DNA from 4 places in the Rubrobacter tropicus genome. Region 3 is predicted to be linked to each of the others. Evidence: riboswitches for the same ligand, from Rfam matches in the RefSeq annotation. Region 3 holds a riboswitch; each other region holds the start of a gene.
What was found. A riboswitch is a leader RNA that binds a small molecule or an ion and turns the genes downstream of it on or off. The one in region 3 is predicted to bind cyclic di-GMP.

Region 1 (5,881 bases), 1.4 Mb from region 3:
AGGCCCGTCACGGCCGCCGGGAGCAGCCCGACCGGTGTCAGCACCGAGAAACGTCCCCCCACGTCGGCCGGGATGGGGAGGACACGGAGGTCTTCGCGTTCGGAGATCTCCTTCAGAAAACCCTTCTCGGGGTCGGTCGTTGCGACCGTGCGCCCCTGGTAGCCGAAGGAGCCGAGGGCGTCGACGAGAAAGCCCCGGATGACGAGGAAATTGGCCATCGTCTCCGCGGTCGAGCCCGACTTGGTGACGACGTTGACCCACGTGCCGCCGGGGTCCGCGACGTCGAGGACGGCCGAGAGGGTGGCGGGGTCGGTGTTCTCCGCGAAGTGGACGCGCGGTCCCCTGCGGGCTTCGCCGGAGAGCATGTTGTAGTAGGGATGGTTCAGCGCCCGGTGTACGGCCATCGGGCCCAGGGCGGAGCCGCCGATGCCGACGTGGACGAAGTCGGTGGCCCCAGAACCCCGGATCTCCTCCGCCAGGGATACCGAAGACTCCGCGTACTCCCGCGTCTTCGGCAGCCTCATAAACCCGGGAGGATCGCCCAGAAGCCCGTCGACAGCCTCCTTCAGCCGGGGTCTGACCCCGTCGAGGTCCCCGTCCTCCAGGCCCCCTTCCACCCCTTGCAGGTTCTCGTAATCGAAGGTGACTTCGGCCATGCTGGATCTCCCCTCTGTACGGGACGCCTTCCGGAGACAGTGTAGTCCAGGGTATAATCCCCGGCCATCGTGAGAGATAGGGCCCCAGTCGAGGAGACCATAAGCCGCCTGAAGTCCGCCTACCCCGACGCCCGCACCGCCCTGGACTGGACGACCCCCCTGGAGCTTCTCGTCGCCACGATCCTCTCGGCCCAGACCACGGACGTTCGCGTGAACCTGGTGACCCCGAACCTTTTCGCCAAGTACCCCACCGCCGCCGACTACGCCGGGGCCGACCCTGCGGAGTTGGAGGAGGACATCCGCCAGACCGGGTTTTTCCGAAACAAGGCGAAGTCGCTGCGGGGCATGGCCCGCGCTTTGGTAGAAGACCACGATGGCGAGGTCCCGCGCACCATGCGGGAGCTCGTCGCCCTGCCAGGCGTCGGGCGCAAGACCGCCAACGTGGTGCTCGGCAACGCGTTCTCCATCGACGAGGGCGTCGTGGTCGACACCCACGTCAGGCGCCTCTCGAACAGGCTGGGCTTCACCACCCACGACGATCCCGAGAAGATAGAGCGGGACCTCATGCAGACGGTCCCGAAGGAGGACTGGACGGTCTTTTCGCACCTCCTGATCCTGCACGGCCGCGCCGTCTGCAAGGCCCGCAAACCGGATTGCGAGGACTGCACGCTTAACGACCTCTGCCCCTCGGCCTTCCGGGTCTAGTAGCCCCATGCCCTCGAACGACATCCTCCACGCCCGCCTCCCGCCGGAAGAAGGCTTCGAGCTCTACCGGCACCGGAACGCGGGCGCGATGCGCACCCAGGGCTGGCACGGTTACTACTGGGCCAGGCCCACCGCGGCGGGCGACTACGAGATCCGGAGCGTCCCTGCCTCGCTCGGCGAACCCTCCACCCACGGCGGCGTCATGCCCAAAGAGGCCTTCGAAAGGCTGTACGAGAAAGCCGACCGCGTATAATGTCTGCTTGTGAAACGCGGGGGCATGGCAGAGCGGACGAATGCGCTGGTCTTGAAAACCAGAGGCGCCAAAACGCCCGAAGGTTCGAATCCTTCTGCCCCCGCCGCCAACTCGAATACGCACTCCACATTAAATTTGTTAAAAATCATTAAGATATTGGAGACTTTTGAGTTTCGGTTATGTACACTGTGGGTAACTTCTCATGTGGAGAAGGAAATGCAGGCCGCTTGAGAGACGGAAACAACAGAAAAAGGAGGACTGGATGAAGAGGGCAATACTCTTGGCCACTGTCGCACTTTTGGCCATGCTAGTCCTGGTGCCGATGGCGATGGCTCAGGACACCACCATGATGATGGGTGGCACGACGATGATGATGGAGCAGACGGGCGGCCAGATGATGGGCGGCACGACGATGATGGAGATGACCAGCGGTCAGATGGCTCAGGACGATCTGCCGACCAGCGGTGGCCCGGCCATACTCTTGCCGGCGGCCGCTCTGCTCGTGGGTTCGGGCATCTTGACCTACGCGATCCTGCGTCGCAGGTAGCAGATAACGTAACAAGCGGGGGACGGACCACCAACAGGTCCGTCCCCCATTTGGCCGGGGAAGAGCCTGCACCTCCCCGGTCTTTTTTGTAGCATTTCAGCTAGTCGGCACGCTTCGGCTTTACGGCCTCCGCTTTCGGCATCTCAGCCGCTTAGATCTTCCCGCACTCGGGTAACGTGTCGCCCCTTGTCTTGAACGCTTGTAAGAGTAATTGTCTGATGCCCATAGACCGGGAGTTCGAACCGGGTCGGTCGCAGTAACCTCTCCTGACAGGTTGCCCGGACGTTACTCGTTTACATGCCGGCAGCCCTTATCGTTGGGCCGACGCGGAGGTCCGCGGCGCGGCTCGTCGGCCACGCAAGCCCCGGTTAACAAAACTTAACGTTACTATAATCCGGGATCGGGCCGATCCTGCGAGGGGTGGGCCGGAGGTTACGGCACGTTCCCGGTCATTTTCCCTGGTCCCGGCCTGGCGCTCTGGGTAGACCACTGTCGCCACCGAGTCCGACGGCGGGCGCTTCTAAAGCGGGTTGCGGTGGTATTGAACCACCGCAACCCGCGCTATCGGCTATCGGCTATCGGCTATCGGCTATCGGCTATCGGCCGTCAGCCATCGGCCAAAGAAAAGGCAGCCGAAAGCTGATCGCTGAAAGCTGACGGCGATTGCAGGGAGGTCCAACCTCCCTGCAATCTGCTCTAGTAACCCTTCGCGGCGTAGTGGGCGTTCTCGTCCTCGTAGGAGCGCACGTAGTTGCCGCCGCCGGTGCCGGACCCCGAGTAGTAGTCGAAGTACTGGTGGGCCGTGTAGCGGACGTTGGGTATGCTGGTGGGGATCCAGGGTCCGTTGGGGTGGTGGTCCACGCACTCGTCCACGCTGGCCCTGTAGGTGGTGACGGCGATCGTGGTCCTGTCTCCGCGCCCGCGGATATCGGAGACGACGGAGCGGGTGATCGCCTCCCACGTCTGGCCCTGGGTCTTTCCGCGGGCCGGGACGATGCCCTTCTTGCCGTTGGGCTCGTTCATCAGGTCGTACACGATGACCGTCGGGTCCGAGCCGAACTGGGCGGAGAGCCTTTTCCACAGGTCCCTGAAGTGGCCCACCGTGCAGCGGGGGGAGTTGAGGGCCTGTTTGCCGGTGCCGTCGTGGCCGCCGATGGCCGCCGTCCAGTAGCCGCCGTAGTTGTGGCAGTCGAGCACGACCTTGAGGCCCGCCGCCCCGGCGTTGCGGACCGAGCGCTTCAGCCGCGCGAGCTCGGCCGTCTTCAGGCCGCCCCCGAGCACCGGCTGCAGGCGCTCCCACCGGAACCCGATCCTGACGATCCCCACCCCCTCGGAGCGCAGGTATCCGAAGGAGTTCATCCCGCCGTTGACCGCCGGGTCCGAGGGGGTGGGGTTGACGGTCGGGTACCAGTAATCTTCGCCGTAGACGCCTGGTGCCCTGTTGGAGTGGGTGCCCTCTTCCCACCGCTGCCCGCCCGAGAAGTTGACGCCGCGCCACGCCCCTGGCACGTCCAGGTGCCGCTTCACGAGCGCGGCCTGGTAGCCGGGTTTTGCGACGGCTATGGGGTTGGGGCCGCCCGCCCCCTCGCCCACGCTCATCCACAGGGAGGCGAAGTAGCCGCCGTCGTGGGTATCGTTGTAGCGCTCCGAGCACTCCTGCGCGGTCACCCACAGGCCCTTCGCGTCGGCGTGGGAGTACCACGCCTCGCCCAGTCGGGCCCACCGCTCCTCGTCGGGGGCGAACTCTTCGCGGCTCCTAGTCGTGTTCTGCGGGAAGCCGACCTCGCCTATGTAGCCCCGGGCACCCCGTAGCCAGGAGGTGAAGATCTTGAGCTCGTCGAGGGCCAGGTGGGTGACCGCATCCTGATACCCACCATGCTCCGGGTCTCCCGTGTGCGCCCGCGAGGGACCGCCGCCAACGACGCCCAGGGCGGTCGTCCCCGCCCCCGCAAGCGCCAGCCGCCTGATAAATCCCCTGCGGCTCAGGGTTCCGACGGCAGGCACCCTCGAAGAATCGCCAACGGACCGCACCTATTCCCCCCTCTTCTGTTCGGTGGCCCGGCCGCCTATCCGCGGATAGGCCCGTGGCTTTGCCTGCCCGCCTCACGACGGGGTCGCCCTTGCGCAGCAGGAGGCAAATGTATACATGTGAACAAGGGGTGTCAAGACGGCGAGGTTTGTCCGAGATGGACGAAGCGCCAGGTCAGCGAAGCGGCCCGTGGGACCGAGAAGGTCTGGCGAAAGCACCCGTTGCAGTAGGGAGCCCCCGGCGGTCCACCGGGGGCTCTTCCCGCTGCCGTGTCCTGCCCGCAAGACGGGGCATTCTTGGAGTGAGCCGCCCAGGACTCGAACCTGGAACCTAAAGATTAAGAGTCTTTTGCTCTGCCAATTGAGCTAGCGGCCCGTGCGCGGGGATTATAGCATCGCCGATCGGGATGGCCAGGGTCGAAGGTTAAGTTTTGTTGTCGAGGCTTGCGCGGACCCTGGCCGTGTGTTTATAATCTTTGTATCATCCTAGCGGTTCTTCTACGGGCCGCTAAGGGCCGGAAAAGGGGCTTCCCTTCTGTGAACGCCGGCCCTTTTTTTATGAGCTGGTCAGCAGTTCAGCCTGTCAGCATTTCAGCCGGTCAGCACGCCGCCTTCGGCGGCTCTCAGCGCTTCAGCCGGACCAGAAATCCTCTGCTCGCCCGGGTGGTGCCAGAGCAACCTCTGAAATGCTGAGATGCCGAAAGCGGAGGCCGCAAGGCCGGAGCGTGCTGACAGGCTGAAACGCTGTTTATCCGACTTCCCTTGCGATGGTGAAGAGCTCTTCGGCGTGGCGTTTCACCGAGGTCGCGAGGTTTTCGGTCGCGGTGGCTATGGTTACGCGGCGGAGGGGGGCGTGGAAGCGGGTAAGGTCGTCCCCGGACATGCCGGAGAGGCTTCGCCAGCCGACGGGGTTGCGTTCGCCGGGGAGGGGGAGGTGGCGGATCAGGCGCAGGTCGACGGAGAAGTCCTGGCGCCTGGGGAGGTCTATGAGGATGTCGAAGGGGCCGGCGACGCCCTTGCGGTAGCGGGTGAGGTAGCGGGACCAGGCCTCCTCGACCCGGCGTCGCCAGGAGGCGTCGTCGCGGAGGCGTATCAGGGGGTCGTAGCCCGGATGGCGCTCGTCGAACTGCAGGGCGAGGTGGTAGGGCTTTCGCTCGGCGAGGCGGTTCATCAGGACCGACGTGGAGCTCTCGGCCTCGGCCGAGTCCTCCAGCAGCACGAAGGCGCCCGCGTCGTCCTGTTCGGAGAGCTTGTCGAAGGTAACTATCTCGTCCTGAACGGCGTCCTGGACGGCGCGTTGGAACATCACCGTCGGGATGCGGAGGGCATGGTGGCCGTAGACGTTGTGGTGGATCAGGTACCTGGAAAAGACGAGGGACTGCAGGCATCCCGCGCTCTCCTCATCCAGGGAGAGGACGGCCCGGTTCTCCTGGCCGACGATCCTCAGGTTCTCGATCAGGGGCATCGCCTCGACGAGGCCGAAGGGCACCCTCGCCCCCCGCCCGTCGCGCACGAGCCGGTCCAGGCCGTCCACGTCGAGCGAGCCGAAGAGGATGTCGCGCAGGAGGTGCTCTGTCGGGGTGAGGCCGCGCGGAGGAGTATCTCCACGGGATACGAGCCGGAAGACGTTGTGGGGCTCGAGGTCCCAGTCGTTGCGCAGGACCTTGGCGACCTCGGTATGCTCGATCCAAC
Region 2 (5,881 bases), 1.0 Mb from region 3:
CCTCGGATTTCACAGGCTTCGGGACGTAGTCGTCCATACCGGAGGCCAGCGCCTTCTCCTTGTCGCCTTGCATCGCGTTCGCGGTCATGGCGATGATGGAAGTGTGACGACCGACGCTCTCTCGGCTCCGGATCTCGGCGGTCGCCTCGTAGCCGTCCATCTCCGGCATCTGCACGTCCATAAGCACGGCCGCGTATGAACGGCGGGAGAGCGCTTCGAGCGCTTCCAGACCGTTCGCGACCACGTCGGTCTTGTAGCCCAGCTTCTCGAGCATCCTTACCGCGACCTTCTGGTTCACCGGGTTGTCCTCCGCGACGAGCACGTGGGCCCGCCAGGGCCGTCCGAGGGAACGGAGATTCGCATCGTCTGATCGGGCGGCGATGGACGCTTTGTGCGGCGGGGCCGAAGTCGTGTCCGCTGGGCGGCCCATCGCCGTTGCGATGGCGTCGTAGAGCTTGGACTGCCTCGCCGGCTTTGCGAGGTAGGCCGAGAAGCCCGCATCTAAGGCCTGCTCCGCTACGCCACGCAAGTTGACAGAAGTGAGTAGTATGAGTCGGGTGGAGGCTATCGCTGGATCGGCCTTTATCGTGCGGGCGAGCTCTATGCCGTCCATGCCCGGCATGGCCAGGTCGAGGACCGCCAGTTCGTAAGGCTCGTTCCGCCGTGCGGCGTCTCTCAGGATCGTTAGGGCGCTCGGGCCGTCTTCGGCCGCACCGTTCTTCATGTCCCAAGAGACGACTTGCTGGTGCACTACTCTGCGGTTGGTCTCGTTGTCGTCGACGACCAGGATCTTTAGGCCGCCCAGATCAGCGTATCGATTCCGAACGGTCCGGGCGCCGAGCGGCGACCTTTCCAGGTGCGCGGTGAACCAGAAGGTGCTCCCCCTGCCCGGTTGGCTCTCCACCCCGATCTCTCCCCCCATAAGCTCCACCAGCTGCCTGGAGATGGCGAGGCCGAGGCCCGTGCCGCCGAAGCGGCGCGTCGTGGAGGCGTCCGCCTGGGTGAAAGGCTGGAACAGGCGCGCTTGCTGCTCTTCGCTCATCCCTATGCCCGTGTCCTCTACCTCGAATCGGGCCGTCACCGTTCGGGAGGTTTCCTCGGCCATCTCGACGCGCAGGATCACCTCTCCCCGCTCGGTGAACTTTATGGCGTTGCCGATCAGGTTGATCAAAACCTGCCTCAGGCGTCCGGGGTCGCCCCTGAGGGCCGTCGGCATCCCGGGGTCGACCAGGCTCGCCAGTTCCAGGCCCTTGGCGTGAGCCCGCTCGGCGAGCAAGCTCATTGTCTCCCCGACCGTGGCCTCCAGGTCGAAGTCGAGCTTCTCGAAGTCCATGCTCCCGGCCTCGATCTTGGAGAAGTCCAGGATGTCGTTGATGATGACCAGCAGGTTCTCGGTCGACGCCCTCACCGTCTCGGTGTACTCGCGCTGCTCCGCGTCGAGCGGCGTGTCCAGGAGGAGCTCGGTCATGCCTATGACGCCGTTCATGGGGGTGCGAATCTCGTGGGACATGTTCGCCAGAAACTCGCTCTTGGCCTTGTTGGCCGCCTCGGCCTCGTTTCTGGCCACCTTCAGCTCGTCGATGACGGCTTCTAGCTGCGAGGTACGTTCCTCGACCCGTTCTTCGAGTCCCTCGTTGAGGTGGCGGATCTCCGCCGCGGCCCGCTCGTTGTTGCGCATGAGGCCCATCATGCGGAACAGCACCAGCAAAAAAAGCACGACCGAGCCCCCCGCGATCACGGGCACGCTCAGCGGCGCCCCCCGCGCCGCCTGGACCGCGAGCAGCCCGGGGGCCGTCAGGGAGGCCGCCGCGAGTAGCGCGAGGCGTCGACGCGTGAGCCTGGTCTCGGGATCCGGCGCGACGCCGTCGGAGAGATCCACCATCGACGGGTGCAACGCGGCGGTACCCAGAAAAACCAGGAAGAGCATCTCGAGGGCGTCGACCGGGGTTCCGGTTTCGTAGGTGCCCGCCAGCGTCGACACGGTGTAGGCGGCGTCGAAAGCCAGCGTGCACGACACACCCGCGACCAGCGGGTAGTAGGCGAACGGGCGTTCGCCGGAGACGAGCAACATCCGCACCACGAAGGCGAGCAGCAGAACGTCCATGAGCGGGTAGGTCACGGAGACGAGTTGCTCGAGCCGGGTGAGCGACTGGTCCTCGAAGAACGGCCGCATCAAGAAGACCCACGCGATAACCCCCACGCCCACGGCGACGATTATGGGATCGATGACGCTGGCCCTGTCGCGAACGAACCTGCGCTGCTGGAAAAGCAGCAGGGCGCCGGCCGCGCAAGGGTAGCTGGCGATGAGCAACGCGTCGGCCAGGGAAGGAAACGGGGTCCTCCCCAGGGTGACCTCGTAGTAGACGAACGTCACGATGCCGAGGACGAAGAACAGCGTGCCGAGGGTGAAGAGGTACCAGGGCAGCGGACGCTTCGGCCGGTGCATGAGGATGCCGGCCACGAACGCCCCCAGCGCCGCCAGGTTGAAGAGCGGGCGGAGGGTGTCCTGCGCGGCCGGTGACGGGAGGAAAAAGTACGCGACCGTCGCGAGAGCGCCCACGATCAGGTAGACGAGCCACGCCCGCGACCGCCCCCCCTCACTCTTCCACGCGCTGATCATGCTTGAGTCGGGCGCCCTTCGGCTCCGAGAAAGAAGGACGGCATAGACTCTATCTCTCCTTCGGCGGCCCGGCTGCCTCCCCGTGAGTGAGGTCCGTGGCTTTGTGCCCCCGCCTCGCGGCGGGTTTACCTTTTCCAGGACGCCCGACATTGTACATCGTGGCCGGGGGTCGCGCCGTGCGACACGCGGGTGTTTGTGGCGACATGGGGTCATGGTACGCCAAGTAGCTTGGTTCGCACGGTAAGTGGCCGGTTACGTGAACGCGGCAAGCATCCTCCCGAAAGGCTCGTGCTATTCTTCATGCGAAAGGCCGCGCGTGCGGGAAGCGGGGGCCGCTTGCTGTACGCCGCGGCAGCGCTCGCGTGACGCGGACAAACTATCCTGGAGGGGGAACATGGTGCTGCACAAAGGCGGCCGTCAAGAGGTGCCCGACGACCTCCGCCCGCCCTTTCCCGACGACGAGGTCGAGCCCGACACCCTGATAGATCTGCTCGTGCACAGGGCGTCGCACCAGGCCAGGGACCAAGCTTTCATGTTCCTGGAGGATGGGGAATCCGCGGGGGACTTCGTGGATTACGCGGGTTTGGACGGGCGGGCCCGGGACGTGGCCGCGAGGCTGCAAGCTCTGGGGGTCGAGACCGGGGAGCGTGTCCTCCTGTTCTACCCCCCTGGCCTTGACTACGCCGCCGCGTTCCTCGGTTGCCTGTACGCCGGGGTGGTGGCCGTGCCCGCCTACCCGCCGCGGCTCAACCGCCCCATATCCAGGCTGCGCTCCATCGCCACGGACTCGGGCGCGACCGTGGCGCTTGCCCCCTCTCCCGTCCTGTCCAACCTGGAGAAGCGGCTCGCGCACGCCCCGGAGATGAGGTCGCTGCGTTGGCTGTCCACCGACGACGGCGAAGACCGGGCCGAAGCGTGGCGCCGGCCCGAGGTGGACGCCGATACGCTTGCTTTTCTGCAGTACACGTCGGGTTCTACTTCCTCGCCCAAAGGAGTAATGGTCACCCACGGCAACCTGCTGCACAACCTGGCCCTGATCTACCACGGTTTCGGGCACTCGGCGGGCAGCCACATGGTGAGTTGGCTGCCCCCCTACCACGATATGGGGCTGATCGTCGGGATACTGCAGCCGCTCTACGGGGGCTTCCCGGCCACCCTCATGCCGCCCGCCTCCTTTATGCAGCGACCCCTTGGCTGGCTGCGGGCCATCTCCCGTACGGGGGCCGACAGCGCCGGCGCGCCCAACTTTGCCTACGACCTCTGCGCCCGTGTGATCACCCCCGAAGAGCGGGCGACCCTGGACCTCAGCGGCTGGAAGTTGGCCTTCAGCGGGGCCGAGCCCATCCGGCGGGAGACCCTGGAGCGGTTCGCGGAGGCCTTCGCGCCCTGCGGTTTTCGATGGGAGGCGTTCTACCCGGCCTACGGCCTCGCGGAGGCGACCGTGTTCGTGTCGGGGGGAAGGAGGCAAGATCCGCCCGTGGTGCTCCCCCTCGAAGGGGCTGAGCTCGAGCGGGATCGGGTGGCCGTCGCCGCGTCGGATGGAGGCCAGCGTTCGATCGTGGGCTGCGGGCGCGCTCCGGCCGACCAGGAGATCGTCGTGGTCGATCCCAAAACCCTGACCGTCTGCCCGCCCGACCGCGTGGGAGAGGTGTGGGTGTCGGGTCCCAGCGTCGCCCAAGGGTACTGGGGGCGGCCCGAGGAGACGAAGGACACGTTCGGGGCTTACCTGGCGGATACGGGCGAAGGGACCTTCTTGCGGACCGGCGACCTGGGGTTCTTGCACCACGGGGAGCTCTTCATCACGGGGCGGCTCAACGACCTCATCATCGTCCGTGGACGCAACCACTACCCGCAAGACATAGAGCTTACGGCGGAGCAGAGCCACGCGGCCCTCCGTCCGGACTGCAGCGCCGCTTTCTCCGTGGACATCGACGGGGACGAGCGCCTGGTGATCGTCCACGAGCTGGAACGCAGCCACGTGAAGAACGTGGATGCCGACGAGGTGGCCGCGGCCGTGCGCAGCGCGGTGGCGGATCTTCACGAGTTGGAGGCCCACACCATCGTCCTGGTCAGGACCGGGAGCATACCCAAAACATCCAGCGGCAAGATCCAGCGCCGCGCGACCCGGGCCGCCTACCTGGAAGGCTCCCTGCCCGTCGTGGCCACAGACGAACTGTCTGACGACGCGGGTCGGCAAGACACCGAAGAGGAGGGAGATCCGGTCGCGCCCGAGGTTGCCGGCGAAGCAGATCGCGTACTGGACACGGTCGGCGATTTCGTCCGACGAAGGGGACGAACGGAGCCCGTGCGGCCCTCCGACTCCCTGCGGGGGGATCTGGGGCTCGACTCGCTGGCGATAGCAGAGATGCTTATGGACTTGGAGTCCGCCTTCGAGGTGCGGATGGGCGATTCGGTTATCGCCGACTCGCGAACGGCGGAAGACGTAGTCGGCGAGGTGCTCAGGGCCCGCCAGACGGACGCGGGGGGGCCGTCGGAGAGCGACGGGATCGCCGGGCTGCAGGAACGAATATTCCGCCAGATCCCCCAACTCGGCGCGGTCGTGAACGAGCAGGACGGTCGGAGCGTCAAGATCGGGGGGCGGTGGTGCGCTGATTTCGCGTCCGCGAACTACCTGGGTCTGGACCTGCACCCGGAGGTTCTGGCTGCGATCCCCGATGCGATAAGACGCTGGGGCGTGCACCCGAGTTGGACGCGGGCCGTGGCCTCACCGCAGATCTACGACGACCTGGAGCGGGAGCTCGCCGACTTCGTCGGTGTCCCGGACGTACTGGTGTTCCCGACGATCACCCTCCTACACAGCGGCGTCTTGCCCGTCCTTGCGGGCGCGGACGGCCTCATTCTCCTGGACCGGGCCGTGCACACCTCCATGCAGGAGGCGGCCTACCTCGCCAAAGCCCGGGGCACGGCCGTGGACTGGTTTGACCATAACGACCCCCAGGACCTCGAACGGGTGCTGGAACTCCACCGAGGGCGGCCACGAAAGATAATAGCCGTGGACGGTGTCTACTCGATGTCCGGTGCGTATCCCCCCCTGCCGGAGTTCGCGAGGCTGGCACGCAAGCACGAAGCCAGGGTGTACGTGGATGATGCCCACGGTATCGGCGTGGTTGGCGAAAACCCCACGCCTGACAACCCGTACGGGGATTGGGGCAACGGCATCGTCCGCCACCTCGGTCTGCGCTACGGCAGGGAGATAGTCTACGTCGGCGGCATGTCGAAGGCGTTCTCTTCGATGGCCGC
Region 3 (5,881 bases):
CGAGGTTCGGCGAGTCGCAGAGCGCGGCGGGCATCAAGAGCGTCAACTCGATGACCGTGCTCAACTCTCGCGTTCACGACAATTACTGGTCCGGCGTATGGTGTGACAACGACTGCGACGCCTTTCAGGTGAGGAACAATACGATCACGGCGAACGGCAAGGCGGGCATACACTACGAAGCGTCGAGCGGTCCGGCCGTCTTCGCCAACAACGTTATACGGGGCAACGGGACCAACGCCGCGGTGGCCGGGCGCCGCGCTGGGCTCATCATCTACGCGTCCGCCAATGCCGAGGTGTACGGCAATGCCTTCGGGAGCAACACGTACTACGGTATCCACGTGGCCGAGGACGACCGCGACTGGACACCGCTTCTCGGGAACATCAGCATTTACAACAACACGATGGGCGGCGACGCTATAGTCGGCTGCACGCTCTCGGGCGTGGGATGCCTCTAGTCCTGCAACGGAAGCTTCCGCGGACAGGGGCCTCGCTACCTTCCCGACCGGGGAAGGAGTCACGGCCAGGAAACCGGCGTTCTAGAGGATGGGCGCAACGCTGCCTGCTCGGAGTTCATGCCGATCGGAGTGTGAGAACGGCCGTCAGTCGGGCGAGTCAGGGCCTCGGGGATTTCGGTCCTTGCTGAACGTTGTGATTCGGGACGCCGGGGCGGTGCCAGATGACCTGCGCGCGTACGCCATCGTGTCGTAGCCTGTTTTGGTAGTGATCCCCCGAGACCGTATCGTAACGATGAGACAGGCGGGCGGGTCAAAGGCGGCGTGCCGAACCATCTCGCTACGACCCGGTCACCTGCTCGCGGCCGGCATTCCGTGAGGACGGTGGCAACAGACGGAGGGAGCAACCGCACATTCGGGGCTCGGTCTCCAGAGACCGAGCCCGTTGGTAATCCCCGTCGCTGCGCCGCAAGTTGGGGCCTTCACGACCGTGGAGATCGTCGGCGCGCCACGCGGAGATGAAGGTAGTCGCGGGGCGTACGAGCGCCCTCATCTACCATTCTTGTAGCAGTGCACCCGCCAGTCGGGCAGCCCGCACCCCGAGAGGGCGTCACCGTTCAGACGGTTGTGGTGAAAATCGATATTCCTTAGGGCGAATCCCCCATCGCCTCTGGGCTCCGCCCTGAATCTCGCCTCATCGAAAGCGACAATGAGGGCGGCGCCGTTTTTGCCGCCGAAGGTGTTGCCGAATACGTTCAAGTTCTTGCTGTTGAGGGCGATCAGGTCTGCCCGTCGAGATCCCGCCGCCGCGAGGCCGCCATTGTACCTGATGGTACTACCCTCGACGATGGCGGCACCGGAGGAGATCTCGTCGTGCACGCCGACCTTGCCGTTCCTGACGACGGTCGAATCGTGCACCTCGAAACGGGTGCAGTCGATGTCGCACCACAGGCCGGCCCAGCGGTTGTCTTTGACGACCGAGTTTCTGATGATCATCGAGTTGACGCTCTTGATGCCCGCCGCGCTCACCGGCCCGGCAGTCTCGCCCGTGAAGGTGGAATCGTACCCGTTGTCGTCGAACACGGAGTTGACCACGAGTAGACCGGGACCCACCCCGCCTATGCCCTGATTGGCGTTGTGCATGAGGTGCGCATCAGAGACGTAGAGGTTCGTGCCACCCCCGCCTATGCCCCGCCCGCAGTTGGGAGAACAGGCCTCGCTGCCGATGGCCCCCTGAACCCGAAGGCCGATGATCGCAGCTGAGTCGGAGCCGAACGTGTCGAAGATGGTAGTAGCGCCTGCGCCCCTTACTATCGGCCTAGTTCCGTCACCGTACACTCCCCGGAAGCGGTCCCCCGACTGTACTTTGACGGACCGAACGACAGGGTACTCGCCGTCGTTGATGCAGAACGTCGTCCGCGCGCCATGGGCGTCTGCCACCAGAGAGATGTCGTCGCCTTCGCGGATCTGAACGCCCGAACAGTCGGTCGCCGCCCGTGCTGTTCCCTCTCCCCACCATACGACGGAGCTTGCGATAAATGCTAATAATATAACAAGCGGGCCGCGTGCCATCTTCCCTCCTTCGGTAGCCCGGCCACCTCCTGAGAGGTCCGTGGCTTTGCGTCCTCCGCCTCGCGACGGGTTTGCCTTTTCGTGAGTTTGCCCAGTCTACTACAAATGCACGTGGGACCGGAGTAAATGCGCACACTAGCGGGTGAAATGGACGCAAGCTGCCGGTCCGATCGGTTCCCAGGTTTGGTGTTCGAGAGAACAGGAGTATGGAGCGCGAAGCTCTTCCACGACAAGAACAAGCGCATCCGACACACGCCACACGGTCGCTCCAAAGCCGGAGGGGTGGGCCCTTCGATCTAAGATAATTCTTCGAACGCTCTCAAGTTGTGGCCCCCGTGAGTCCGGCTCGTATCCTCCGTAGATACACCAACGAAAGCGGCGCGACGGCCCAAAGACGCCCTGTACGCAGGATGCGCCACCGCTATCCGCGAGCTCCCAAGAATCTCACAGCGACAAAGTCAAATCGCGGCGGCGGCCCTCTCTTTACGGAGTCTTAGCCGCCAGGGTCGTCGGAGTATCGGCCGCTCTTGTTGGTCCTGATCATGCCACCCAACATCACCCAGCCGCAGCCGAACAATATCCCGAAGAGCACGTGAGCCCAGCGAGCCTCGATGAAACCATTCACGTCGCTAAAGTGGTAGAGCCAACCTGACAGTCCCGTAGCCAGGGGCAACCAGCGATAATCTTGCGAGGTTGTCGCGCCAAGATGGGCGAGGCCCACCAGGGTCAAACCCAGCAGTAAGCAAGGAAACCAGTCGAACAAGAAAGGCGGCAAGCCTTTTCCGGCAAGGTACGCATACCTCGCCGCCGCATCTACGGCACCAGAGGCATCCAAGACACGGTATAAGAAGCCAAGCCCCGCGCCCAGGCTACAAAAGACGAGCCCAACTGACTCAACCCAACCTAACCGTTCCCTACTCCAAACACAGAACGCTGCCGCGCCTGCCAAGAATAGCAGCGGTACGACGAAACCCAGTACTTTTGCGACGGCCTCCTGGGGGGCCGAAGAGCTTTCAAGGCCATGGAAGTAGCCCCACACTACGAACAACACCCCGGCAAGCATTGCTCCTACTCTGCCCCAATGCACAAGTGATGACCCTGGTCCCATCGTCTGTTTCGATTCGGACGGTTGCACGATGCTTATGATGACACCGAGAGACGTTCCGTGCATCCTACGAAAAAACGGTACTCGTGAGGGATTTGCCCGGTCCCTGTTCCGCAAGGGAGGGTTCACAGTGTAGGTGTGGAGGGAGTCGATCGGTTCAGAATTCGTGCCCACCCAGAATACGATCAACAGGAATGCGCACGATACTTTCGTAAACGTTTTGCCGCGTGAACGCTGGCCGAGGACTGATAGCAAGCTTGAAAGACGCCAATCGCACCGAGCATGAGCGCGTTGCGGATCGTCGAGGTGTCGTATCGGTGGTCGCCCCGCGCGCAAAAGCCTAGAGCGGCTTGCAGAGGCCAATGCCTCTGCAAGCCGCGCGGTCAGCGATCAACCCGCTGCGGCTTCGCCTCCGCTTTCAGCTATCAGCGGTCCGCTCTAGGATACGAACCCGAGGGTCTGTTGTTCTTCGATGTCCCATCTGCTGAACAGTGTCTCCAAATGTGCCAGTTGGCAGATGTGCCGATTACCGCTCTTTTCTAGCATCTCGGCATGAAGGGTGAACCCAACTTCGGCAGTCAGCTAAGCGACCTCTCGAGCAGAAGAAATGCGTTCGGTGCGAGAGCGTTGCAGTCCATAGGGATACCGGCGAAGCCGACGAGCCTGGCTGAGCTTCATGCCGGGCGTCTGGGAGAATCGTGGCGACAGCACCTGAACGACCTGCTACTGGTGTTGGTGGATTGTGCGCTCGCGCTCGCCGTGTGGCAGCTGGCGATACTGCTCCGCGCCTTTTTCATGGGAGGCTCGGTCTCGGAGGTCACGGTTGTCGGGGTGCTTCCCATCGTTACGGTCTGGGTGGGCTTGCGTGCCCTGCTCGGCCTGTACCCCGGCTACGGGATGAACCCGGTGGAGGAACTGCGGCGTCAAACCTACGCCGTGCTCGCCACGCTGGCCATAACCGCAACGTTCGCGGTCGCGGTGCAGGTGGACGATGTGGTCTCCCGTTCCGTACTGGCCATGGGCTGCGCGGGGCTCCTCCTGTGCGCCCCTGTCGTGCGACAGCTCGTAAAGTGGCGCCTGATGAAGCTACGCCTGTGGGGCAAGCCGGTGGTCGTGTTCAGCTCCGGAGAGACCGGAGGGCGCGTCGTCGCTTTGCTCGCGAAGGAGTGGGGCCTCGGATACAAGCCCATAGCCGTGTTTGGAAGCCATCCTGGGGAGGACAGGCGGCACTACGAGGCGGCCCCCGACGACAAGAGCCTGGCCGACGCTATGAGGCTCTCTCGGAGGTACGGCGTGGACACCGTGATCTTCGCGATGCCGCATACCCGCCGAGAGCACTTGGAGAGGCTCGTACACTGGGCGAGCTTCGGCTTCCGGCACGTCACGGTGATACCGAACCTCGAGGGCGTTGCCAACTCGGCGGTCGTCGCCAGGGACCTTGCCGGCGTCTTCGGGGTGGAGATCCGCTACAACCTGCTCGATACGTGGGTACGTCGGGTCAAGAGGGCCCTGGATCTCCTGGCCACTGCGGCAGGGGGCATCTTCGTCGTCCCGCTGCTACTGGTGCTTTGCATGTTGGTACGTTTAGAGTCGGGTGGCCCGATCTTCTACACGGACACGCGCCTGGGACGCAACGGGGAACCTTTCTCCTGCCTGAAGTTCAGGACCATGATCCCCGACGCGGAGGACGCACTGCGGCGGATATTGGAGAGGGATCCGGAGGCGAGGGCGGAGTATGCCAGGTACCACAAGTTGCGGGAAGACCCGCGTGTCACCCGGGTCGGCCGGTTTCTGAGGAGAACGAGCCTGGACGAGCTTCCGCAGTTGTGGAACGTGCTCAAAGGGGAGATGAGCCTGGTCGGTCCGAGACCCTACCTGCCGCGGGAGTCCGGGGACATAGGGGTGACCCAGAGCGACATACTGCGCGTCTACCCCGGCATGACGGGCCCGTGGCAGGTGAGTGGACGGAGTACCACCTCCTTTGAGGATCGGGTGCGGATGGACGCCCACTATGTACGAGATTGGTCGGTGTGGTTGGACCTTGTGTTGCTGGCTCGCACGGTCAAGGCGCTCGCGACTGACCGCAGCGCGTTCTAAGGGGAACGCGTGCTGGAAGAACACCCCCGGGGCATGGTCGCGTTGAATAAAGCCGAAGGGCACGATGGGAGAAGGGAGATCCGCTACCAGCGACCCGCGGAGGAGGCTCCTGCGGTCGCGATGGTGCTGGACCAGGATCTCGCGGTGCGCTACGCGAGCCGGGCGGTCGGACGGGTTGCCAGCGACCCCACCGTCGTCGTTGCCAACCCGTTGTCCGTGTACTTGCACCCAGAGGATGGCGTCTGGGTGCGGGACGCTCTCGCGACGCCGGATCGCGGGACGGTCCACAGGCTGTCGGTGGAGAGCGAGGAGCCGGCGAGGATGCTCGAGGTCCCCTTGGGCGAGTTCGACGAGGAAGACATCGTGCGCCTCGAAGACGCCTACGGACGCGCGGGATCGGTACCGGGTGCCCAAGACCGCTACGGTAGGGAGGCCGAACGTGCGTAGCGATGATGGCAACACGAGGGCTCTGTTCGTGTGCACAGCCAACGTGTGTCGTAGTCCGATGGCGGAGGCCATCTTCAACGCCCTGGCCGAGGAGCGGGGCGTCTCCTGGAGGGCGAAGAGCGCCGGAGTGGCGGCCCTGGTGGGGGAGGGGATCTCTCCCCGGGCCGGCGCGGCGCTCGAGGAGGTCGGGGTCTTCGCGGAGGGCCAC
Region 4 (5,881 bases), 1.2 Mb from region 3:
CTGCGGGAGGCGGGCGTGCCGGAGGACAGGGAGGCTTCCGTCATCGCCTACTGCAACGGCGGGGTGGCGGCGACCGTGCCGCTCTTCGCGCTGCACCGGCTCGGGTACGAAAACCTCGCCAACTACGACGGTTCGTGGAACGAGTGGGGCGTGAGGGAGGACCTTCCCGCCGAGCGCTAGGCGGTTCGCTGCGCGAACCGCGCTGTCAGCTATCAGCCGTCAGCTTTTTGGTCTCGCCCTTAGCTACAGCGTCGGGAGTGGGCTGTCCGTTCGTACGCCCGAGGGCGGTTCGCGGACGGTTGGAACCTCTCGAAAACGTGCTCCGTGTCGGTCTAGAAACGGGGTGGCTGAGGGCTGAAAGCTGAAAGCCGACGGCTCGATGCTACAATCGCGTGCGGATATGGAGAGAAGCCGGGCAAAAAAGATCATCTTGTGGGTGCTCAGCCCGATCATGGTTCTGGCCGGGATCGCCCTTATAGCCTCGTTCTTGCTGGCCGGCCGCCTCGACAGCACGGCCACCAACAGCGAGGACCCGGGCGGCTTCAACGTGCCCAGGCTCGAGACCACCCAGGGCAACGAGGAGACGACCCAGGCCGGGCCGCAGGACACCACCCTCAAGCTGACGGTGCCCGCGATGAGCCGCGTAGAGGACGACGAGATCCCCTCCACGACGGGGGACGACGAGGCCAAACTCAAGGAGTACGCCGCCATCCACCTCGAAGGCACGGGCTTCCCGTGGCAGGACGAGGCGAACGTCTACATCGCCGGCCACCGCCTCGGGTTCCCAAACACCGAGAGCTGGCTGACCTTCTGGGATATGGACAAGGTCTCGGTGGGCGACGAGGTTTTCGTCACCGACGCCGAAGGCACCGAGTACACCTACAAGGTCTTCAAAGAGTTCACCGTCGGCCCCTCCGACACCTCGGTCACCAACGCCGAACCCGGTAAGAACATCCTCACGCTCCAGACCTGCACGCTCCCCGACTACTCCCAGCGCCTCATAATCCAGGCCGAGCTAACGGATACGTCGGAGAAGGCGGCCTAGCGGCCCGGGGAACCCGGGCCGCGCTCTCGGCTTTCGGCCATCAGCTTTCAGCTCTTGCTGCCGGGTCGGTGCTCTCATCCTTTGTTGAACTCTTGCGCCTTGAAGCGTTGGGCCGTTATCCCTTTCGATTCGTCCGAGGCCAGGTAGAGGAAGACGGCCGTGTTCTCTTCCGGGGTGATGCGGGTCTGGGGGTCTTCTTCCGGGTAGGCGGCGGCGCGCATGCCGGTGCGCATCCCGCCGGGGTCCACGGCGTTGGAGCGGATGCCGCGGTCTTTTAGCTCGGCTGCCAGGATCTGGGAAAGGCCTTCCATCCCGAACTTGCTGACGGAGTAGGCGCCCCATTCGGCCCTTCCATCGACGCTTACGCCGCTTACGACGTTTATGATGGAGCCGCCCTCGCGCATGTGGGGGATGGCCGCCTTTGAGACGAGGTACGGGCCGGTGAGGTTCGCGTCGATAACGCGCCGCCACTCGTCCTCCGGGTAATCTTCTATTGCGACGCGGGGGCCGAGCACGCCCGCGTTGTTTACGAGCACGTCGATCCCCCCGAACCTTCCGACCGCCTCGTCGACGAGGCTTTGCGCGTCTTCGCCTTTCGACACGTCCGCCGCCACGGCGTGCACCTCCGTGCCCAGACCTTCGACCTCTTCGGCGACGGGGCGGATGCTTTGCTCGCTGCGGGAGTTTACGACGAGCGATGCGCCCTCCTTCGCGTAGGCGAGGGCGAGCGCTTTCCCGAGCCCCTGGCTCGCGCCGGTTATGAGGGCGACTTTGTCTTGTAGCATGGGTCTTCCTTTCGGCAGCTTGTCGGCATTTCAGCACGCCGCCTTCGGCGGCTCTCAGCCCGTCAGCTTAAACGGTGGGCGGCGGGTTTGCGTGCGGGGGCGGGGGGCTTTGTGCATCGTTTCCGACCGTTACGCAATATGCGAGTTCATGTAATCCGTCTGTTACCCGGCTCCCAGACCTTCTCCGCAACCTACGCGTTCGGTGCTGGCCAGGGCTAGGGAACCACCGCGGAAGGAACCGTTCCGGAAGAGACCGTCGTCGGGCAGGCCGCCGCGGCCCCGACGCGGGCGAGCAGCAGGGCGGTATCTTCGAGGAGGGCGGCGCCCTGGGCTTCCTTCCCGACTTCGGCGCCACGGCGGTCCTGGCCCTCGTGGCCGGCGGCGCCCTGCTGCTCGGCGGCCTCCTCGCCTACCGCTTGACGCGCTAGGGGCAAGTCTCACCGAGTAGAAGGCGGGACGCCATGTTTCGCGGCCCGCCTTTTATGCGCCACGTATTGGGAAGCCGGTGTTTGGCGGCTCCAACGCAATCTCGCCGACCGGCTTCATAACGTCCACCCGCAGAACGGTTGCACGTCCTGCGGGTGTGAATCGGTCGCTATTGCAGGTTCACCGTTACGCGCTCGCAGCTAGAGATGCTCACCACGTCGCCGGGTAGGGTCGTCACCGAGCTAACGAGTTGGTCGTCTACGACGTCGTTGAGGCCAACCGAGGCGCGGTCGAAGCCGGCGCCGCAGGAGATGGCGTCGCGCTGCCCGTCGTTGGCGGCGAAGATCTGGTCGCCCTCGGTCTCGCCGGAGAGCCTGTCGTTGCCGGCCAGGCCGTAGACCTCGTCGGGCCCCTGACCCCCGACAACCTCGTCGTCGCCGGTCCCGCCGGAGAGGTAGTCCTGGTTTGGACCGCCCTGCACGGTGTCTGCGCCGTCCAGGCCGAATACGTCGTCGTTGCCGGCGAAGCCGTTGATGGTGTCGGCGGCCGCGGTGCCGGAGAGCCTGTCGTCTCCGGTAGTGCCGTTTATCGTGGCCGCCAGGGCGACGCCGGCCGCCAACGCCGTCAGCGTCATCGCCACCAGCGCAACGAGGCCCATGCCGCGGGCGGCGCGTTTCGGTATGCTTGTTTCGTTCATGGAGCGTCCCTTCGTATCCGTGAACATCGGGTTTCGGGGCGTTCGCGGCGTCCCGAAGCCTTTCTCTTCGTACGTGTGCCCGGATCGGGCGTCGTCAGAGTCTATGCTGGGAACCACCCCTTTCGGCAGCCCGGCTGCCTCGCAGAGGCCCGCGGCTTTGCGCCCCCGCCTCGCGGCGGGTTTGCCTTTTCGTGGGTACTTGGGCAGATTCTACCCCCGCCCGGTTCCCTCAAACGTGACGGCCGTGACTATCGAGGCTGTGCGCATTTGATAAAGCCTGCACTGGGGGCGGTCGGCGAGGTTACGGAAGACGCGTCCGGGGAGCGGTGCCGCGTTTACAGGCCGCTCGGGCTCGACGTTCCTTTCGTCCGGACTGGCCGCTGGGGATCTCGGGCATCTTCGCACGGGTGACCGTAGAGGCAAGGATCGGTTTATCTTACTGCAATCTCTAGCCACGTAGCGTATAAAGGTAGCGTGAAACGGCGAACTCTAGTGAGGACACTCCCCCGTGTACGGTGAGAACGCGCCGCCTTCCTGGGCGCGGCTGCCGGGGGCGCGCTGCCGGGCCGTGGAGCACCTGACGAAGCTCGAAGGGCTCAAAGAGTTCGAACTCCTGGAGGGGTTGGATGAGGGATTCTTCCAGGCGCTCGCGATCTCGGCCGAGGTGCTCGAACTCGGCGCCGGAACCGCGCTCTACAGGGAGGGCGAACCTTCCGGGGCCGTGTACTTCATGCGAGAGGGGAGGGCGAAGCTCTACCGCTCCGTCGGCGGGCCGAAGGCGCGGGACCAGATCCTGGGCGTCGTCGGCGACGGCTCGGTCCTCGGCCTCGGCGCCGCCCTGGAAGGCCGCCCGCAGAGCCAGGGCGCCACAGCCCTCACCGACTGCGTTCTCTACGCCGTCTTCCGCGACGACCTCTTCGAGGTGATGGGCCGCTTCCCCGAGGGCGCCGTCCGCCTGAACCGGGTCCTCGCCGCCCGCGCGCGCGAGCTGGAAGACCTCGTCGGCGACCTCGTCTTTCGCAGCGCCCCGCAAAGAGTAGCCCGGATGCTCCTGAACCTAGCCACGGAGGAGGGCCGCGTCACCAAGCGGGGCGTCGTCTTCGAGCCCTCGCTCTCTCGCCAGGAGATGGCAGAGGCGACCGGCATCTCGCGCGAGGCGCTCTCCCGCGCCCTCTCCCGCCTCGCCCAGGAAGACATCCTGGACCTCGAAGGCAAGACCGTAACCATCCTCAAGCCGGCAGAGCTCCGCTCCCGCACCTGAAGGAGGAGGCTTCGGGCTTCAGGTCGCCTCCTTCGGAGGCTTCAGGTCTCAGGGCCGCGTTATCGGAACCCTGCGACGAAGAGCACCCCTGTAGCCTGAAACCTCCTATTCGAGAATCGTTCCCAAAAAGGCGCGGTTTTGCGGGGTTTTTGATCCAGATCACACGCGGCGATGATCCCGGTCATGGGTGGAGATGATGGCCGTCAACGGTGGGTGGTTGGGGTATCTCCCGGCTGTTATAAAGCCGCCACAAGAGCATTACGAGAGGAGGAGCAAGATGACCTATGTGATCACGGAGCCGTGCATCGGCACGAAGGACCAGTCCTGCGTCGAGGTCTGCCCGGTCGACTGCATCTACGACGCCGGGGACCATTTCATGATCAACCCCGAGGAGTGCATCGACTGCGGCGCCTGCGAGCCGGAGTGTCCGGTCGAGGCGATCTACCCCGAGGACGAGGTCCCGGACGACCAGGAGAGCTACATCGCCAAGGCGGCCAACTACTTCGAGTAGCGGCGAACCAAATCTGGTGACGGGGGAGGGGCCTTCGGGCCCCTCTTTTTGGTGCCGCGAGACGTGGCTCGGCCACCCGACGCGATGCTAGCGAGAGATTCTGGGTCCTACCCCCACGGCGTTCTTGGCCGACGGACCGCGGCGATCGGCCCGCCTGCCCGCGGGCGCCGGCCCAACGATGACCCGCGCGTCGTCGCCCGCTACCAGCCGGCCTAGCCGGGAGAGCGAGCGCCTGAGGTGGCTTCCCGCCGCGCTTCTCGCGGTCGCTCCCCGTGCCAGGGCCGCCAGGAACGGATCCGTCGGTACCAGCACGGTCCCGAAGGCCGCCACCGCGCCACCACCAACGGCGGCTATCGAGCACTCGCCCCACCCTTCGAGCGGTCCTTCGTACGTCCAGCGTAGCCGGTACGGGGCCTCCGTCTCCTCCAGCACGCTCAGGACCTTCTTCCTCAGGCCGAGAAACGAGACCTCCCACTCCGAGAGCATCCCGGTCCCCCCCTCGCCCGAGAGCACCTCGACCCGCCGCACGCCGGGCGCCCACGCCGGAAACCCGCGCACGTCGAGCACGGCCTCGTAGAAGTCCTCCGGCGCCGCCGGCGCGAAGACGCTCGCCCCAAAGGCCGAATCAAGGATTTTGTTCGATGTTGCTACGTTCATGTAGCAAAATTATACATCCTGCGGGGATATACTCCCCTTCGTGGAGGACGGGAGCTGGCGGACGTTTGGGCGGGAGTACGTGTACCGGAGTCCGTGGTGCTCGTTTCGGGTGGACGGGGTGGAGTTGCCCGGGGGGCAGAGGATCGAGTACGGGGTGCTCGAGAGCGGCGGGTTCGCGGCCGTCGTCGCTTTGACCGAAGAGAACGAGGTGGTCCTGGTGCGGCAGTGGCGGCAGCCGCTCGGCGCTTTCACGCTGGAGTTGCCGAGCGGGGGCGTGGACGCCGGGGAGAGCGCGGCTGAGGCTGCCGGGCGGGAGCTGCTGGAAGAGACGGGGTACGGGGCCGAGGGGTTGGAGCGGCTGACGAGCGTACACACGAGCACCGGTCGGAGCACGGAGGTCGGGCACGTCTTTCGGTGCCGGGCCGTCAGGGATGGGCGGGGGCCGGGGCCAGAGCCCACGGAGTTTATCCGGGTTGTGGAGGTGCCGTTCGGGGAGGCG

Region 1: linked by a shared signal. The riboswitch ahead of GBA63_RS03185 (glycoside hydrolase family 5 protein) and the one ahead of GBA63_RS18480 (right-handed parallel beta-helix repeat-containing protein) in region 3 are both predicted to bind cyclic di-GMP.
Region 2: linked by a shared signal. The riboswitch ahead of GBA63_RS01525 (response regulator) and the one ahead of GBA63_RS18480 (right-handed parallel beta-helix repeat-containing protein) in region 3 are both predicted to bind cyclic di-GMP.
Region 4: linked by a shared signal. The riboswitch ahead of GBA63_RS02395 (calcium-binding protein) and the one ahead of GBA63_RS18480 (right-handed parallel beta-helix repeat-containing protein) in region 3 are both predicted to bind cyclic di-GMP.

Annotation. Positions count from the first base shown of each region.
Region 1 is NZ_CP045119.1:680,238-686,118, forward strand. It holds gene GBA63_RS03160 (glucose-6-phosphate isomerase) at 1-656, opposite strand, end outside; gene nth (endonuclease III) at 726-1,361, shown strand; gene GBA63_RS03170 (hypothetical protein) at 1,369-1,614, shown strand; tRNA gene GBA63_RS03175 (tRNA-Ser) at 1,633-1,717, shown strand; gene GBA63_RS03180 (hypothetical protein) at 1,877-2,161, shown strand; gene GBA63_RS03185 (glycoside hydrolase family 5 protein) at 2,858-4,192, opposite strand; cyclic di-GMP riboswitch class I at 4,211-4,290, opposite strand; tRNA gene GBA63_RS03190 (tRNA-Lys) at 4,493-4,565, opposite strand; gene GBA63_RS03195 (HD domain-containing protein) at 4,938-5,881, opposite strand, start outside.
Region 2 is NZ_CP045119.1:339,444-345,324, forward strand. It holds gene GBA63_RS01525 (response regulator) at 1-2,620, opposite strand, end outside; cyclic di-GMP riboswitch class I at 2,680-2,760, opposite strand; gene GBA63_RS01530 (aminotransferase class I/II-fold pyridoxal phosphate-dependent enzyme) at 3,015-5,881, shown strand, end outside.
Region 3 is NZ_CP045119.1:3,694,228-3,700,108, reverse strand. It holds gene GBA63_RS18485 (right-handed parallel beta-helix repeat-containing protein) at 1-455, shown strand, start outside; gene GBA63_RS18480 (right-handed parallel beta-helix repeat-containing protein) at 1,002-2,024, opposite strand; cyclic di-GMP riboswitch class I at 2,034-2,110, opposite strand; gene wbaP (undecaprenyl-phosphate galactose phosphotransferase WbaP) at 3,757-5,226, shown strand; gene GBA63_RS18470 (cupin domain-containing protein) at 5,236-5,673, shown strand; gene GBA63_RS18465 (low molecular weight protein arginine phosphatase) at 5,666-5,881, shown strand, end outside.
Region 4 is NZ_CP045119.1:515,421-521,301, forward strand. It holds gene GBA63_RS02375 (sulfurtransferase) at 1-180, shown strand, start outside; gene GBA63_RS02380 (class E sortase) at 437-1,045, shown strand; gene GBA63_RS02385 (SDR family NAD(P)-dependent oxidoreductase) at 1,120-1,830, opposite strand; gene GBA63_RS02390 (hypothetical protein) at 2,046-2,264, opposite strand; gene GBA63_RS02395 (calcium-binding protein) at 2,426-2,953, opposite strand; cyclic di-GMP riboswitch class I at 3,075-3,149, opposite strand; gene GBA63_RS02400 (Crp/Fnr family transcriptional regulator) at 3,462-4,214, shown strand; gene GBA63_RS02405 (4Fe-4S dicluster domain-containing protein) at 4,492-4,725, shown strand; gene GBA63_RS02410 (SRPBCC family protein) at 4,813-5,382, opposite strand; gene GBA63_RS02415 (NUDIX hydrolase) at 5,423-5,881, shown strand, end outside.